DNA from 2 places in the Rhizobium sp. YTUHZ044 genome. Region 1 is predicted to be linked to the other one. Evidence: riboswitches for the same ligand, from Rfam matches in the RefSeq annotation. Region 1 holds a riboswitch; the other holds the start of a gene.
What was found. A riboswitch is a leader RNA that binds a small molecule or an ion and turns the genes downstream of it on or off. The one in region 1 is predicted to bind thiamine pyrophosphate.

Region 1 (7,334 bases):
CAAGCGCAAAGGCCGGCAGGGTCAGGTGATACATCCGGTCGATGAAGGTCGAGCCCGGGCCGCCATATCCCGAGACCGGGAAGAGATTGAACCGCACGGCGAAGAACTGCATGAGAATGAGCCCGAGCCAGAAGCTCGGAATGCTGGCGGCGAACATGGCGAGCGTCGTTGCCGCCTGGTCAATGAAGGAACCGCGCCGATAGGCGGCATAGATGCCGATCGGCAGGGCGATGGCGCTGGCAATGGCAAGCGAAAACAGCGTCAGGAAGAAGGTCGGCTCGGCCCGGTCGATGAGGGCCGATGTGACGGGCATGTTCAGGAAGATCGACTGGCCGAGATCACCCTTCAGCAACTGGCCGATATAATAGACATATTGCAACCCGAGCGATTGATCGAGGCCGAGCCGGGTTCGGAGATCGGCAATATCCTGCGGCGTCGCATCCGGCCCGAGCATAACGGCGGCCGGATCTCCCGGCGTCACACGCACGATGACGAAGACGATCGTGACGACGAGAAACATCACGACGATCATGCCGAACAGGCGCTGGAGGATGTAGCGGATCATGAATGCCGGCCTTCAAGCCCTTGCAGATGCGGCAGAAAAGATGACCGGTACCGGTCCCGAAGGACCGGTGCCGGCGGTGATGCTCACTTCTTGATCGAAGCGTTCCAGAAATACGGCCAGGGAGCCGGATCGACTCCTTCGAGCTTGACCGACTTCGCCGAGACGGCGTTGAAATCGCCGATCTTCATGAAGGGCGCGTCGGTATAAACCGCCTTCTGAACATCCGCCCAGAGCGCCACGCGCTTCGTCGGGTCGACCTCGGAGGTGAAGGCATCGACGGCGGCCTTGCGGGCTGGCGTGTCCCACCAGCCCGGCGAACTGGTCGAGAGCGAGCCGATGAGGGCCGGCTCCGGCAGGAAGGGGCTGTGGGTGATATAGATATCCCAGAGCTTCGGATCGGTGCGGCGCTGCGTCAGCGTCGCCCAGTCCACCACCTGCATATCGACGGTGAAGCCGGCAAGCTTCAGATATTCGGCGGCGACCTGCGCCATCTTGTAATGGAACTCGTATTGACGGCTGGTCAGGATGCGGATCGGCTCGCCGTTGTAACCCGCTTTCTTGGCGGCAGCCGCCGCCCCTTCCGGATCGGCGACATTATAGGCGCCCTCGACGCCGGCATCCGTCGACCAGGCAAAGGTCTTGGGGTAGATGGCGCCGTCGAGCGCATAAAAATCCTTGCTGCCGAAGGCTGCCGCCAGCATGTCTTCCATGCTGAGCGCTTGGCGGATCGCCTTGCGGACCTCGACGTTGGCAGCCACACCTTCCTTCGTATTGAAGACGAAGACCGGATAACCGAAGGGCTTCAGCATGACCGGCTGCGAGGCAGTCGACGCCTTCAGCTTGTCGTAGGATTCGACCGCGATCGAGTCGACATAATCATATTGGCCCGAAATGGCGGCCTCGACGCGGGTGTTCGGATCCGGCACCGGCACGAAGCGGATTTCATCGAGATATTGATGGCGGGCGCCGCCGTAACCATTGCCGTCGCCCTCGCGTGACTTATAGCCGTCGAAGCGGACGAGCTGGATATATTGGTCGGCCTTGCGCTCCTTCAGCATATAGGGGCCGGTGCCAATGAATTCCTTCATCGGTTCGTCCTGCTTTTCGGAAGGGATGATGATCGCCGCCGAATTGTTGAAGGCGAGCAACGAGGTCAGCGGCGCATAGGGCTGCTTCAGGGTGATGGTGACGGTCGAAGGATCGGTCGCGGCGATCTTGCCGATGAAGCCCGCCACCTGCTTGCCGCGCGAGGCGATCTTCGTCCAGCGGCCAAGCGAGGCGACAACATCCTCGGACGTCATGTCTGTATTGTCGTGGAACTTGATGCCGGTCCTCAGCTTGATCGTATAGGTTTTGCCGTCGGCGCTGATCTCCGGCAGGCTTTCGGCCAGCAGCGGCGTGACGTTCCAACTCTTGTCGAAGGTGTAGAGCGTTTCGAAAATATGCTGGGTGACGATGCCGACAAGATCAGCCGTCGACGACATCGGATCGAGCGTCGGCGGCTCGCCGATCGTCGCGACATTGATGACGCCGCCCTTTTCCTGGGCAAGCAGGGCGGACGGCAGGGCGACGAGCGCGGTACCGAGCAGGAATGCGACCAGTGTTTTCATGTGATGGCTCCCGTTTAGTTCCATTATTATGCAATTCATCTTTTTGTAACAGAATAAGAACTGGATCGATCCTGTCAAGCGCGGGCGACGGATTATGCAGCCGCGGATAGCGCGACGCCGAAAAAGCACCATCTTCATCTGCGGCTGTCTGCGCTGCATGAAAGCGGCATGATATGCCAAAGTCAGGTGGTCGCCTGCGGTCAGGCTTCAACAGAACGGGAGAACGGGATGAGCATCGATTTCAACAAAGGAAAGTGGCTGAACGAGCCGGCCAGCTGGCGCGCAGACGAAACCAGCCTCACCCTGACGACCGACGAGAAAACCGATTTTTGGTGCGAAACCTATTACGGCTTCACCCGCGACAACGGCCATTTCCTCGCTTTTCCCACCGGTGACAGCTTCACCGCCGAGATCCGCATCCAGGGCGAATTCCGCACCCTCTACGATCAGGCCGGCCTGATGGTGCGCCTCGACGAAACACGCTGGGTGAAGTCAGGCGTCGAATTCACCGACGGCGAAGCCTTCCTCAGCGCCGTCGTCACCGACGGCAGATCCGACTGGTCGGTGTCCCAGCCCTTCAAGGAACTCGAAGATTTCCACATCCGCGTCACCGTTGCAGGCGGCGCCATGCGCATCCAGGCCTCCCGCGACGGCAGCCGCTGGCCGCTGCTGCGGCTAGCGCCCTTCCCGGCTGCCGACCGCTATGAAGTCGGGCCGGCGGCCTGCACGCCGGAGCGCAGCGGGTTGAGGGTGCGGTTTTCGGAGTTTTCGATCGGGCCGGCGATTACGACGGATCTTCACGATTTGAGTTAGCCGGATAGGATGCGATCGGGATTGCATTCCTGAGCAGCAACGTTCACGCCTAAAGCGCAGCCGCAAGGAGAGTACCGAACCCTCATTTTCGAGATGACATCCGCCCCGTTCTCTGCGAAAAAGAGCGCGATGAGAGACAGGGGCGCCCGTCGACAGACGGGCTGAGAAGCACCCTTCGAACCTGAACCGGATAATGCCGGCGGAGGGAGTCGCTCGGGGTCGCGGTTTCGCCCGCACGAATTGCCCCGTGCCCGCCCCCGCCTGAAAGGGGCGCCATGCAAAACAAGATCACGTCGGGAGCCATGCTGAAGGCGATGCGCGAAAAGCCGCCGCTCGTCCAGTGCATCACCAATTATGTCGCCATGAACATCGCGGCCAATGTTCTGCTTGCGTCGGGCGCCTCGCCCGCCATGGTGCACGCCGCTGAAGAAGCCGGCGAATTCGCCGGCATCGCGAATGCATTGACCATCAACATCGGCACGCTTTCGACGCAATGGATCGAAGGCATGCAGACGGCGGCGAGGGCCGCCAACGCAGCCGGCAAACCATGGGTCCTCGATCCGGTCGCGCATTACGCGACGGCCTTCCGCCGCGGAGCGGTCGCCGATCTCCTGGCGCTGAAGCCGACGATCATCCGCGGCAATGCTTCCGAGATCATCGCCCTTGCCGGCGGAGAGAGCCGCGGCCAGGGCGTCGACAGCCGCGACCCGGTCGAGCAGGCGGAAGGCTCGGCGCGGCGGCTCGCCGAGCGGCAGCGGGCGGTGGTCGCCGTCACCGGTGCGGCCGATTTCGTCACCGATGGTGAAAGAGCCGTGCGCATCAAAGGCGGATCGGTCCTGATGCCGCAGGTCACCGCACTCGGCTGCTCGCTCACCTGCCTGATCGGCGCCTTTGCCGCGACCGCCCCTGAGGATACGTTCGGGGCGACAGTTGCGGCCCTTGCGACCTTCTCCGTCGCGGGCGAGGATGCCGCCCTCGGGGCGGCCGGCCCCGGCTCCTTCGCTTGGCGTTTCCTCGATGCGCTGTCAGCCCTGGACGCCGAAACGCTCGATGCCCGGGCAAGGATTTCGGCCGTATGAAGGTTTTCGACCTTTCGCTCTATCTCGTCCTCGACCCCGAACTCTGCGCCGGGATCGGCATGGTCGAGACCGCGCGCCTTGCCGTTGCCGGCGGCGCCACGATGGTGCAACTGCGCGACAAACATGCGGGCACGACCAGAATGATCGAGACCGGCCGAGCCTTGAAACAAGCGCTTGCGGGAACCGGCGCCCTGCTCATCGTCAACGACGATGTCGAGGCGGCGATCGCCATAAGTGCCGACGGCCTGCATATCGGCCAGGAGGACATGGACGCGCGCACGGCACGGACGATGATCGGTCCCGGGATGATCCTCGGCCTCTCGGTCGAGACAGCGCCGCTTGCTAGCGCCGTCGATCCCGGTATCGTCGATTATGCCGGCGTCGGACCGGTCTTTGCGACACCGACCAAGGCCGACCACAAGCAGCCGATCGGCTTTGACGGTCTGGCAAGGCTGGTGAAGGCTTCGCCGGTGCCGTCAGTCGCCATCGGCGGCCTCAAGGCGAACCACGTGGCCGAGGTATTTGCCGCAGGCGCCAATGGGCTTGCCGTCGTCTCAGCCATCGCCGGCACGCCGGACCCCGAGGCGGCCACGCGCCGCATCGCCGCAGAAATCCGAAAGGTCCGCCCATGATCCGCAACGTTCTCTCCATCGCCGGCTCCGATCCCTCGGGCGGCGCCGGCATCCAGGCCGATCTCAAGGCCTTTTCCGCCCGCGGCGTCTACGGCATGGCGGTGCTGACCGCGCTGACGGCGCAGAACACGCAAGGGGTGAGCGGCGTGCATCTGGTGCCGCCGCAATTCGTCGCCGACCAGATCAATGCCGTCTTTGCCGATGTGCGCGTCGACGCCGTCAAGATCGGCATGATCGCCAATGCCGGCATCGCCGAGGCCGTTGCCGCAGCCCTCGCGCACCGGCGTGGCATCCCCGTCGTTCTCGACCCGGTGATGATCGCCAAGGGGGGCGCCGCCCTGCTCGCACCTGAAGCGGTCGACGTGCTGACCAGGCGGCTGCTGCCACTTGCCACGCTTCTCACCCCGAACCTGCCGGAAGCCGCCGCACTTCTGCACCAGCCGGTCGCGACAAACCGGGCCGAGATGGCCGCCCAGGCCGAGCGGCTGCGCGCCCTTGGTCCGGCCGCCGTGCTGGTCAAGGGCGGACACCTCGACGGTGACGAAAGCCCCGACGTGCTTGCCACTGCCGACGGCCTGCACTGGTTCGAGGCGCGACGCGTGCCGACCAAGAATACCCACGGCACCGGCTGCACGCTGTCCAGCGCGCTGGCCGCCGAACTCGCCAAAGGCGACTCGACGCCAGGGGCTGTTGCCATTGCCAAGGACTATCTCGCCGGCGCGGTCGCAGCCGCCGGAAAGCTCAGCGTCGGCTCCGGCCACGGTCCGGTGCAGCATTTCCACGCGCTCTGGCAAGAGGGCGAATAGGCGCTGGCATCGGCAAACAGATGCAAATGTAAAACGGCCCGGCTTGTTCCGGGCCGTTTTGCATTGGACCCATACCGCACGTCGAGGCCGCAACGAGAACAGTCGCGTCCAAGAAAATCCCTGTTGACAAGCCTTCTGAGATGGCCAAGTCTATGACATTAAAAGGGGATATATTCCGCAATAACGGAACATCCAGAGGAGAGACGGGTGCCGGACCTGCTTGTGAGCTTATATTCCACTAGGCTCGCCGAACTGAAAGAGCGGGCTGACGTCGTCGGCGCCTCCATCCGTCCGGCTCTTCCTGCGGAACTGCACCTCGTGGTCAACTGGGTTCGCGAACAATTCAGCGAGAATTGGGCGAGCGAGGTTTCGGTCGCTTTTTCCCGCCAGCCCGTCGCCTGCCTGATATCAGTCGAAGGCGGCAAGTTGCTTGGCTTTGCCTGCTACGACACCACGGCGCGTGGCTTCTTCGGCCCGACCGGCGTCGATTCCGGAGCACGCGGCAGGGGCATCGGCCTCGCGCTGTTTTCCGCCTGCCTTGAGACAATGAAGACGCTCGGCCATGCCTACGCCTTCATCGGCGATGCCGGCCCCGTCGACTTCTACGCCAGCACCGCGGGTGCAGTCGCCATCCCTGCCCCCGACAAGGGCATTTACGAAGGCATGCTGCGAAGCGCGCCGAAATGATCAGCTGATACCGGAGCACCAGAATTGTCCTCGACCCCGCTTGCCCTTTTTGTCGGGCTTCCGAATCCCATCATTTCGGATGATGAATTCGCGCTCTTTCGCGACACCAACCCGCTCGGCCTTTTCGTCGGGCGGCGCAATCAGCGCGAGCCGGAGCAGACGAGGCGGCTGATCGAGCGCTTTCGCGAAGCCGTCGGCCGCGACGATGCGCCTGTCTTCACCGACCAGGAAGGCGGCCGCGTCCAGCATCTCGACGCCGGCCCCTGGCCACTCTTCCGCAGCTTCGGTCAGTTCGCCGAACTGGCGCGCCGCGATTTCGATCTCGGAAAAAAAGCACTGCGCCTTTCCTCCCAGGCCATGGGTGCGATGATGACGGAACTCGGCCTTTCCAGCGGCTGCTCGCCCGTTCTCGACCTCGTCTTCGAGACGACGAGTGCGGTCATCGGCGCCCGCTCCTTCGGCCCCGATCCCGATTTCATCGCCGCCCTGGGTCGCGAGGTGGTCGACGGCCTGCTTGAGACCGGCAATATGCCCGTCATGAAGCACATTCCCGGCCATGGCCGGGCCACGCTCGACTCCCACAAAGAACGTCCGGTGGTCGATGCCAGCCGCGAAACGCTCATCGCCACCGATTTCAAACCCTTCGTCGCGCTGAAGGATACGCCCTGGGCCATGGTCGCCCATGTCGTCTATTCGGCCTACGACGCCGAGCTGCCAGCTTCGATCTCGCCTGTTATGCACGACCTGATCCGCAAGGAGATGGGCTATGAGGGCGTGCTGATATCCGATTGCATCTTCATGCAGTCGCTCTCCGGCACCCTGCCGGAACGCGTCGCCCAAGTGCTCGACGCGGGCTTCGATATCGCCCTCCACAGCCACGGTGACGTCAGGGAAAGCGAAGCCGCAGCCAAGGCCGCCCGCCCGCTGACCGACGCCGCTCTCAAGCGCATCGCCGCCGGCAAGGCCCGCCTCGGCAATCTCAAGATCGATTATCGCGCCGCTCACCGGCAAGTCGAAGACATGTTTGCCAGCGTGCCGGCCGCCTGACCGGCACATCATTTTTCACGTATAAGAAGAAGGGGAATGGAACATGAAAAAATATCTTCTTGGGGCCGCAGCACTCACGCTGATTTCGGGATCCG
Region 2 (7,334 bases), on a different replicon from region 1:
GCGTGGATTACACGGTCGTAAAATAACCGCCGCCAGAACAAGACGGTCCGGGCAGCCGGACCGTCGATTTGCCGCAAGGGACAAGAGATGCTTTATCCCGATACAGTCGAGTCTGAAGTGCTCGTCCACAAGCCGTGGTTCATCGCGACGATGTTTGCGGTCGTGCTGGCTTTCTTCCTGATGTTCAACATGACCGGCACGGCGATGGGCGAATTGATGCGCCCCGTGATCGGCGATCCCGCTGCTAGCGGCCTCTACGGACGCTTCGCGATTGCCTTCGTCATCGCCGTCATGTTCGTGCTCAATGTCGTGCTGATCGGCTTCGCTCCGCTTAGGGTGCAGATCGCTGTCGTCTGGCTGGAGCTGCTGCTGCTGTTCCTCGCCTTCTTCGCGACATTTCATCTAAGCCTGCCGTTCATCGTCGAAAAACTGCCCTTTATGATCACCCAAGGTCTGGTGACGACGATATATGTCTCGGCCGTCTCGATAATCATCGCTTCAGCAATCGCCATTCTCGGCTCCGTCGCGAAGCTGTCGACCAATGGCTTTGCCTATGCGATCGCCAGCTTTTACACCTCGTTTTTCCGCGGCCTACCACTGCTGATGCAGGTTTATCTGATCTATCTCGGCCTGCCGCAGCTTGGCTTCGTCATCGACGCGGTGCCGGCCGGTATCCTCGCCCTGTCGCTCTGCTACGGCGCCTACATGACGGAGATTTTCCGTTCGGGCATCCAGAGCATCGACCGCGGCCAGTGGGAAGCCTCGCGCTCGATCGGCTTCGGCTTCGGCATCACCATGCGCAAGATTATCCTGCCGCAGGCGCTGCCGGTCATCATCCCGCCGACCGGCAACCAATTCATCTCGATGCTGAAGGACAGTTCGCTGGTCTCTGTGATCGGCGTCTGGGAACTGATGTTTCTTGCCCGCACGCTCGGGCAGAAGACCTTCCAGCACATGGAAATGCTGATCTCCGCCGCCATGCTCTACTGGATCATGTCGATCTGCCTCGAGCTCATCCAATCCCGCATCGAGCGTCACTACGCCAGGAGCAAAATCCGATGAACGGCGACAAGATCATCGAAGCCAAGAACGTGTCCAAGTGGTACGGCAGCTTCCAGGTGCTGACCGAGATCAACCTGACGGTCAGCAAGGGTGAGCGCATCGTCGTTTGCGGCCCTTCTGGCTCCGGCAAGTCGACGCTGATCCGCTGCTTCAACCGGCTGGAGGCGCATCAGGAGGGCGAGATCACCGTCAACGGCATCACGCTCCACAACAAGATGCGCAACGTCGGCGAAGTCCGCAAGAATGTCGGCATGGTGTTCCAGCACTTCAATCTCTTCCCGCACATGACCGTGCTGATGAACTGCATGGTGGGGCCGATGTGGATCAAAGGCGTGCCGGAAGCGGAGGCCAAGAAGACCGCCCTGAAATTCCTTGAGCGGGTCCGCATTCCCGAACAGGCCAACAAATATCCGATCCAGCTTTCCGGTGGCCAGCAGCAGCGTGTGGCGATTGCCCGCTCGCTCTGCATGCAGCCGGCCGTGATGCTCTTCGATGAGCCGACTTCGGCGCTCGATCCGGAGATGGTCTCGGAGGTGCTGGAGACGATGACGGGTCTGGCGAAGGACGGCATGACGATGGTCTGCGTCACCCACGAAATGGGTTTCGCCCGCGCCGTCGCCGACCGGGTGATCTTCATGAACTCCGGCCAGATCGTTGAGGAGGCCAAGCCCGATGCCTTCTTCTCCAATCCGCAGCACGAGCGGACCAAGCTGTTCCTCAGCCAGATCCTGAAACACTGAGATTGCGCGTCAGGCCTTGGCGAAACGCAGGCACATCGGTGTGCCGATGCGGATTGTTTTGCCGCTGTCGCTGAGCGCTCCGGTTTCAGCGTTACGGGTGAAGATGGTCACGACGTCGCTATCTTGATTGGCGCAAAGCAGGTGATCGCCCTGCGGGGCGATTGCCAGGTTGCGCCGCGTGCGGCCCCCGCAGGGCACCTGAACCTTGCGCGAAAGTCTGCCGGTTTCCGCGTCGATCTCGAAGATCGCGATGCTGTCATGGCCGCGATTGGCGCCATAGAGGAACCGCCCGTCGCTGGAAATCTGCAGGTCGGAAGCGTGGTTTCCAGCCGCGGCTCCTTCCGGCACTGTCGGATAGACGGCGATTTCTTCCAGTGATGAACCACCGGCATCGATCCGGTAGCTCGCGACGGTCGAGTTCAGCTCGCTGATGACGAAGACGAAGCGGCCGGTTGGATGGAGCGCGACACATCTCGCCGCTCAGTTGGGAGCATATCAACCTTACCGGCATCTACACCTGGGATGCCGAACATCAGATGCCGAACGGATTTCGATCGCTCCGTCTGCCAGCCGGGCTACGACGGGTCGCATAGGTTCTCATTCCGTTCGCCCTTAGCGTACGATTTCGGACTGCTCTTGTTCTGGTCCCACTAAGGCTGTCGAACGCTAGGCTGCTGAATCTCAGGAAAACGACCGCCCGTCCCGATGGCAATATTGCTCGCTGAAAATACCAGGCGCTGCCTCCGTCGTTTTGACGGTGTTTCCTTGGTGGCAGCCGCAACGCTAGTGATGCCCAGCACCATGTCTGGCCGCCGACTAAAAAGGTCCTGATGAGAGCCCGTGAGGGTCGGCTTGACATCAGGGCCACTCCGGTCTTTGATGCCGAGCATTCACCAGGGGTGTCCCGGCAAGGGGCTGAGATTCTGCTGAACAATACGGCTTTGCCTGTTGTGGCGCAGTGACCCGTTGAACCTGATCCAGTTCATACTGGCGTAGGGACGGTGCGGACGCTGCGGCTGTCGGGCGGATTTCGCTTTGTTGCTTGAGGCGTCTTTTCATCATTCCAACTCTGGAACTGGGTCTCCAAACGTCAAACCTTGGAGCCTCACCCATGAATATTGTTGCACCCAAGCTTACTCCGGTCGTCACCACCGGCCCGCTTCCGGGCTCGACCAAGATCGCCAAGCCCGGAACGCTCTATCCGGATCTGCGCGTGCCGATGCGCGAAATCAGCCTTCACCCGACCTCGGGCGAACCGCCGGTAACGGTCTATGACTCCTCCGGCCCCTATACCGACCCGACACATACGGTCTCGATCGACGCCGGGCTCCCGCGTTTGCGCGAGAGCTGGATCAGGGCGCGGGGCGACGTCGAAGCCTATGAAGGCCGTGTGGTGAAGCCTGAAGACAATGGTTTTGCCACAGGCGAACGGCTGACGCCGGAATTCCCCCTTCGCAGCACGCCGCTGAAGGCAAAGGCCGGCCGCGCCGTCACCCAGCTCGCCTATGCGCGTGCCGGCATCGTCACGCCGGAAATGGAGTTCATCGCCATCCGCGAAAACCTTGGCCGGCAGGCCACGAAGGAGGCGCTCGCTCGCGACGGCGAGAGCTTTGGCGCTGACGTTCCCGATTTCGTGACGGCCGAATTCGTGCGGCAGGAAGTGGCAGCCGGCCGGGCGATCATTCCAGCCAACATCAACCATCCGGAGGCCGAACCGATGATCATCGGCCGGAATTTCCTGGTGAAGATCAACGCCAATATCGGCAACTCGGCCGTTACCTCGTCGATGGCGGAAGAGGTGGAGAAGATGGTCTGGGCAATCCGCTGGGGTGCCGACACGGTCATGGACCTTTCCACCGGCCGCAACATTCACAACATCCGGGAATGGATCATCCGCAATTCGCCGGTTCCGATCGGAACGGTGCCGCTCTACCAGGCGCTGGAAAAGGTGAACGGCATAGCCGAGGATCTCACGTGGGAAGTCTATCGCGATACGCTGATTGAACAGGCCGAGGAGGGGGTCGATTATTTCACCATTCATGCGGGCGTGCGGCTTGCCTATATCCCGCTCACCGTCAATCGTGTCACCGGCATAGTCTCACGCGGCGGTTCGATCATGGCCAAGTGGTGTCTGCATCACCACAAGGAGAGCTTCCTCTACGAGCATTTCGAGGAAATCTGCGACATCTGCCGTGCCTACGACGTGTCCTTCTCGCTTGGAGACGGCCTTCGCCCCGGCTCGATCGCCGATGCCAACGACGCAGCGCAATTTGCCGAGCTCGAAACCCTCGGCGAACTGACCCGGATTGCCTGGGCCAGGGATTGCCAGGTGATGATCGAAGGCCCTGGCCACGTGCCGATGCACAAGATCAAGGAGAACATGGACAAGCAGCTTAAGGTCTGCGGCGAGGCTCCCTTCTATACGCTCGGGCCGCTGACGACCGACATCGCCCCCGGTTACGATCACATCACCTCCGGCATCGGAGCCGCGATGATCGGCTGGTTCGGAACGGCGATGCTCTGCTACGTCACGCCGAAGGAGCATCTGGGCCTGCCCGACCGCAGCGACGTCAAGACCGGTGTCATCACCTACAAGATTGCCGCGCATGCCGCCGACCTTGCCAAGGGCCATCCGGCCGCCCGCATCCGTGACGATGCACTGTCGCGGGCGCGCTTCGAATTTCGCTGGGAAGACCAGTTCAACCTCTCGCTCGACCCGGATACGGCGCGTTCCTTCCATGACGAGACCCTGCCGAAAGAGGCGCACAAGGTGGCGCATTTCTGTTCGATGTGCGGCCCGAAATTCTGTTCCATGCGCATTTCCCACGACATTCGCGCCGAAGCTCAGAAAGAAGGACTGGAAGCGATGGCTGCCAGGTATCGTGATGGCGGCGATCTCTACATGCCGGTCGCCGAGGCCGCGAAAACGCCTGCCGGAGAATGACGATGCATATTCTCGTCAAGGGGGCCGGCGTTGCCGGCCTCACCGTTGCCTGGCAGCTCTATCGACATGGTTTCCGGGTCAACGTCGCTGATCAAGCCGACCGGATCGGTGCAGGCGCTTCCGGCTTTGCCGGCGGCATGCTGGCCCCATGGTGCGAAAGGGAAAGCGCGGAGGAGCCGGTCCTGGCGCTCGGCCGTCTTGCCGCCGATTGGTGGGAGGCAGCACTACCCGGCCATATCAATCGTCGGGGAACGCTTGTCGTGGCGGCCGGGCGCGATGCCGGCGAACTCGACCGCTTTTGTCGCCGGACAAGCGGATGGGAATGGCTGGACGAGCAGGCGATCGCGGCTCTTGAACCGGATCTCGCCGGCCGCTTCCGCAGGGCATTGTTCTTTCCGCAGGAAGCGCATCTCGATCCACGGCAGGCACTCGCGGGGCTGGCCGCCGGACTTGAAGAAGCCCGCATGCGTCTCACATTCGGCACCACGGGCGATGCTGACCTTGCCCATTACGATCGGGTGATCGACTGCACCGGGGCTGCTCAGATCGGCCTTCTGCCCGGCTTGCGCGGCGTTCGCGGAGAGATGCTCTGCGTCGAAACGAACGAAGTGACTCTCTCTCGCCCCGTTCGCCTGCTGCATCCGCGCCATCCGATCTATATCGTGCCGCGCGAAAGAAATCGTTTCATGATCGGGGCGACGATGATCGAAAGTGACGATACCGGCCCTATCACCGCGCGTTCGCTGATGGAGTTGCTGAATGCCGCCTACACCCTCAATCCTGCCTTCGGCGAGGCACGGGTGACGGAAACCGGCGCAGGCGTGCGGCCGGCTTATCCCGACAATCTGCCGCGTGTGACGCAGGAAGGGCGCACAGTCCATGTCAATGGTCTCTACCGCCACGGTTTTCTGCTGGCGCCTGCCATGGCAGGCGAGGTGGCGCGGCTTCTTCTTGGCGAAGGCAATCAACCGGAAAGGAGGGCATCATGACCTTCATCATCAATGGTGAGGAACAGGAGGTCGCGGCCGCGACGCTCGCAGATCTTCTCCTCGCTCTCGACTACGAAGGCGAATGGCTGGCAACCGCAGTCAACGGCGAGCTGGTGCACCGCGAGGACCGCGCCGATTTCAGGCTCGGCGAACGCGACCGCATCGAAATTCTCTCACCCATGCAAGGAGGCTGAGATGCTGAAACTTTATGATGTTGAAGTCCGCTCCCGACTGCTACTCGGGACCGCCCGCTATCCGTCTCCAGCTGTCCTTGCAGAAGCGGTCAAGCGCTCGAAGACCGAGATCGTCACCGTTTCGCTTCGCCGCGAAGCCGTCGGCGGCAAAGCGGGCGGCGCCTTCTTCGATCTGATCCGCGAACTTGGCGTGCGCGTGCTGCCGAATACGGCCGGATGCCACAGCGTGCAGGAGGCCGTGCTGACGGCGAAAATGGCGCGCGACGTCTTCCGCACCGACTGGATCAAGCTCGAAGTCATCGGACATCACGATACGCTGCAGCCTGACGTCTTCGGCCTTGTCGAGGCGGCCCGCATCCTCACTGGCGAGGGCTTTCAGGTCTTCCCCTACACGACCGACGACCTTGTCGTCGCCGAAAGGCTGCTGGAAGCCGGCTGCCGCGTGCTGATGCCCTGGTGCGCGCCGATCGGGTCCGCTCAGGGGCCGCTGAACCCGATGGCGCTGCGATCGTTCCGGGCGCACTTTCCGGATGTGCCGCTGATCATCGATGCCGGCATCGGCCGCCCGTCTCATGCCGCCACCGTCATGGAATATGGTTATGATGCCGTCCTTCTCAACACCGCCGTTGCCGGCGCAGGCGATCCCGCCAGCATTGCCGAGGCCTTCGCGCTTGCCATCGATGCCGGCCGCCTGGCGCATGGAGCCATACCGCTGGAGCCACGCGATATCGCCGTCCCATCCACTCCCGTTATCGGAAAGGCAGTCTTTTCATGAAGCTAGACCCCTTCTATCTCATCGTCGACAACGCCGAATGGGTCGAGCGTCTCGTGCCACTCGGCGTCAAACTCGTCCAGCTGCGCATCAAGGATTGCCCGGACTCCGTGCTTCGCGAGCAGATCCGGCGTTCGAAGGCTGCCTGCGCGGCCGCGGGTTGCCAGTTGGTCGTCAATGACCACTGGAAGCTGGCGATTGATGAAGGATGCGATTTCATTCATCTCGGGCAGGAAGATCTGATGGCCGCTGATAGAAATGCCATTCGTCGCGCCGGCATGAAGCTCGGCCTTTCCACCCACGACATATCGGAGCTGGAGACGGCGCTGGCGGCCGAGCCGGATTATGTTGCGCTCGGCCCGGTCTGGCCGACGGTTCTCAAACAGATGAAATGGGCGCCGCAAGGCATTGAACGTGTTGCGGACTGGCGCCGGCGCGTCGGCGCGATACCGCTCGTCGCCATTGGGGGGATCACCGCCGAACGCGCGCCGCTGGTGCTGGAAAAAGGCGCCGATGGTGCTGCCGTGGTCACCGATATCACCCGCAACGCGGATCCCGAGGCCCGCACGCGGCAATGGCTGGCCGCAACCGCGCCGTGGCGGCGCGCGAAAGAGCTATGAAGGTTGATACATC

Region 2: another riboswitch for thiamine pyrophosphate. It lies ahead of thiC (phosphomethylpyrimidine synthase ThiC); the one in region 1 lies ahead of thiM (hydroxyethylthiazole kinase).

What each region holds. Positions count from the first base shown of each region.
Region 1 covers NZ_CP101428.1:382,270-389,603, reverse strand. The annotation lists gene NL154_RS27195 (ABC transporter permease) at 1-565, opposite strand, end outside; gene NL154_RS27190 (ABC transporter substrate-binding protein) at 649-2,175, opposite strand; gene NL154_RS27185 (DUF1349 domain-containing protein) at 2,404-2,988, shown strand; TPP riboswitch at 3,117-3,213, shown strand; gene thiM (hydroxyethylthiazole kinase) at 3,264-4,067, shown strand; gene thiE (thiamine phosphate synthase) at 4,064-4,699, shown strand; gene thiD (bifunctional hydroxymethylpyrimidine kinase/phosphomethylpyrimidine kinase) at 4,696-5,505, shown strand; gene NL154_RS27165 (GNAT family N-acetyltransferase) at 5,713-6,192, shown strand; gene NL154_RS27160 (glycoside hydrolase family 3 N-terminal domain-containing protein) at 6,217-7,239, shown strand; gene NL154_RS27155 (ABC transporter substrate-binding protein) at 7,283-7,334, shown strand, end outside.
Region 2 covers NZ_CP101431.1:101,560-108,893, reverse strand. The annotation lists gene NL154_RS31275 (transporter substrate-binding domain-containing protein) at 1-26, shown strand, start outside; gene NL154_RS31270 (amino acid ABC transporter permease) at 88-1,062, shown strand; gene NL154_RS31265 (amino acid ABC transporter ATP-binding protein) at 1,059-1,802, shown strand; gene NL154_RS31260 (lactonase family protein) at 1,812-2,225, opposite strand; TPP riboswitch at 2,688-2,819, shown strand; gene thiC (phosphomethylpyrimidine synthase ThiC) at 2,914-4,746, shown strand; gene thiO (glycine oxidase ThiO) at 4,749-5,735, shown strand; gene thiS (sulfur carrier protein ThiS) at 5,732-5,929, shown strand; gene NL154_RS31240 (thiazole synthase) at 5,931-6,704, shown strand; gene NL154_RS31235 (thiamine phosphate synthase) at 6,701-7,321, shown strand.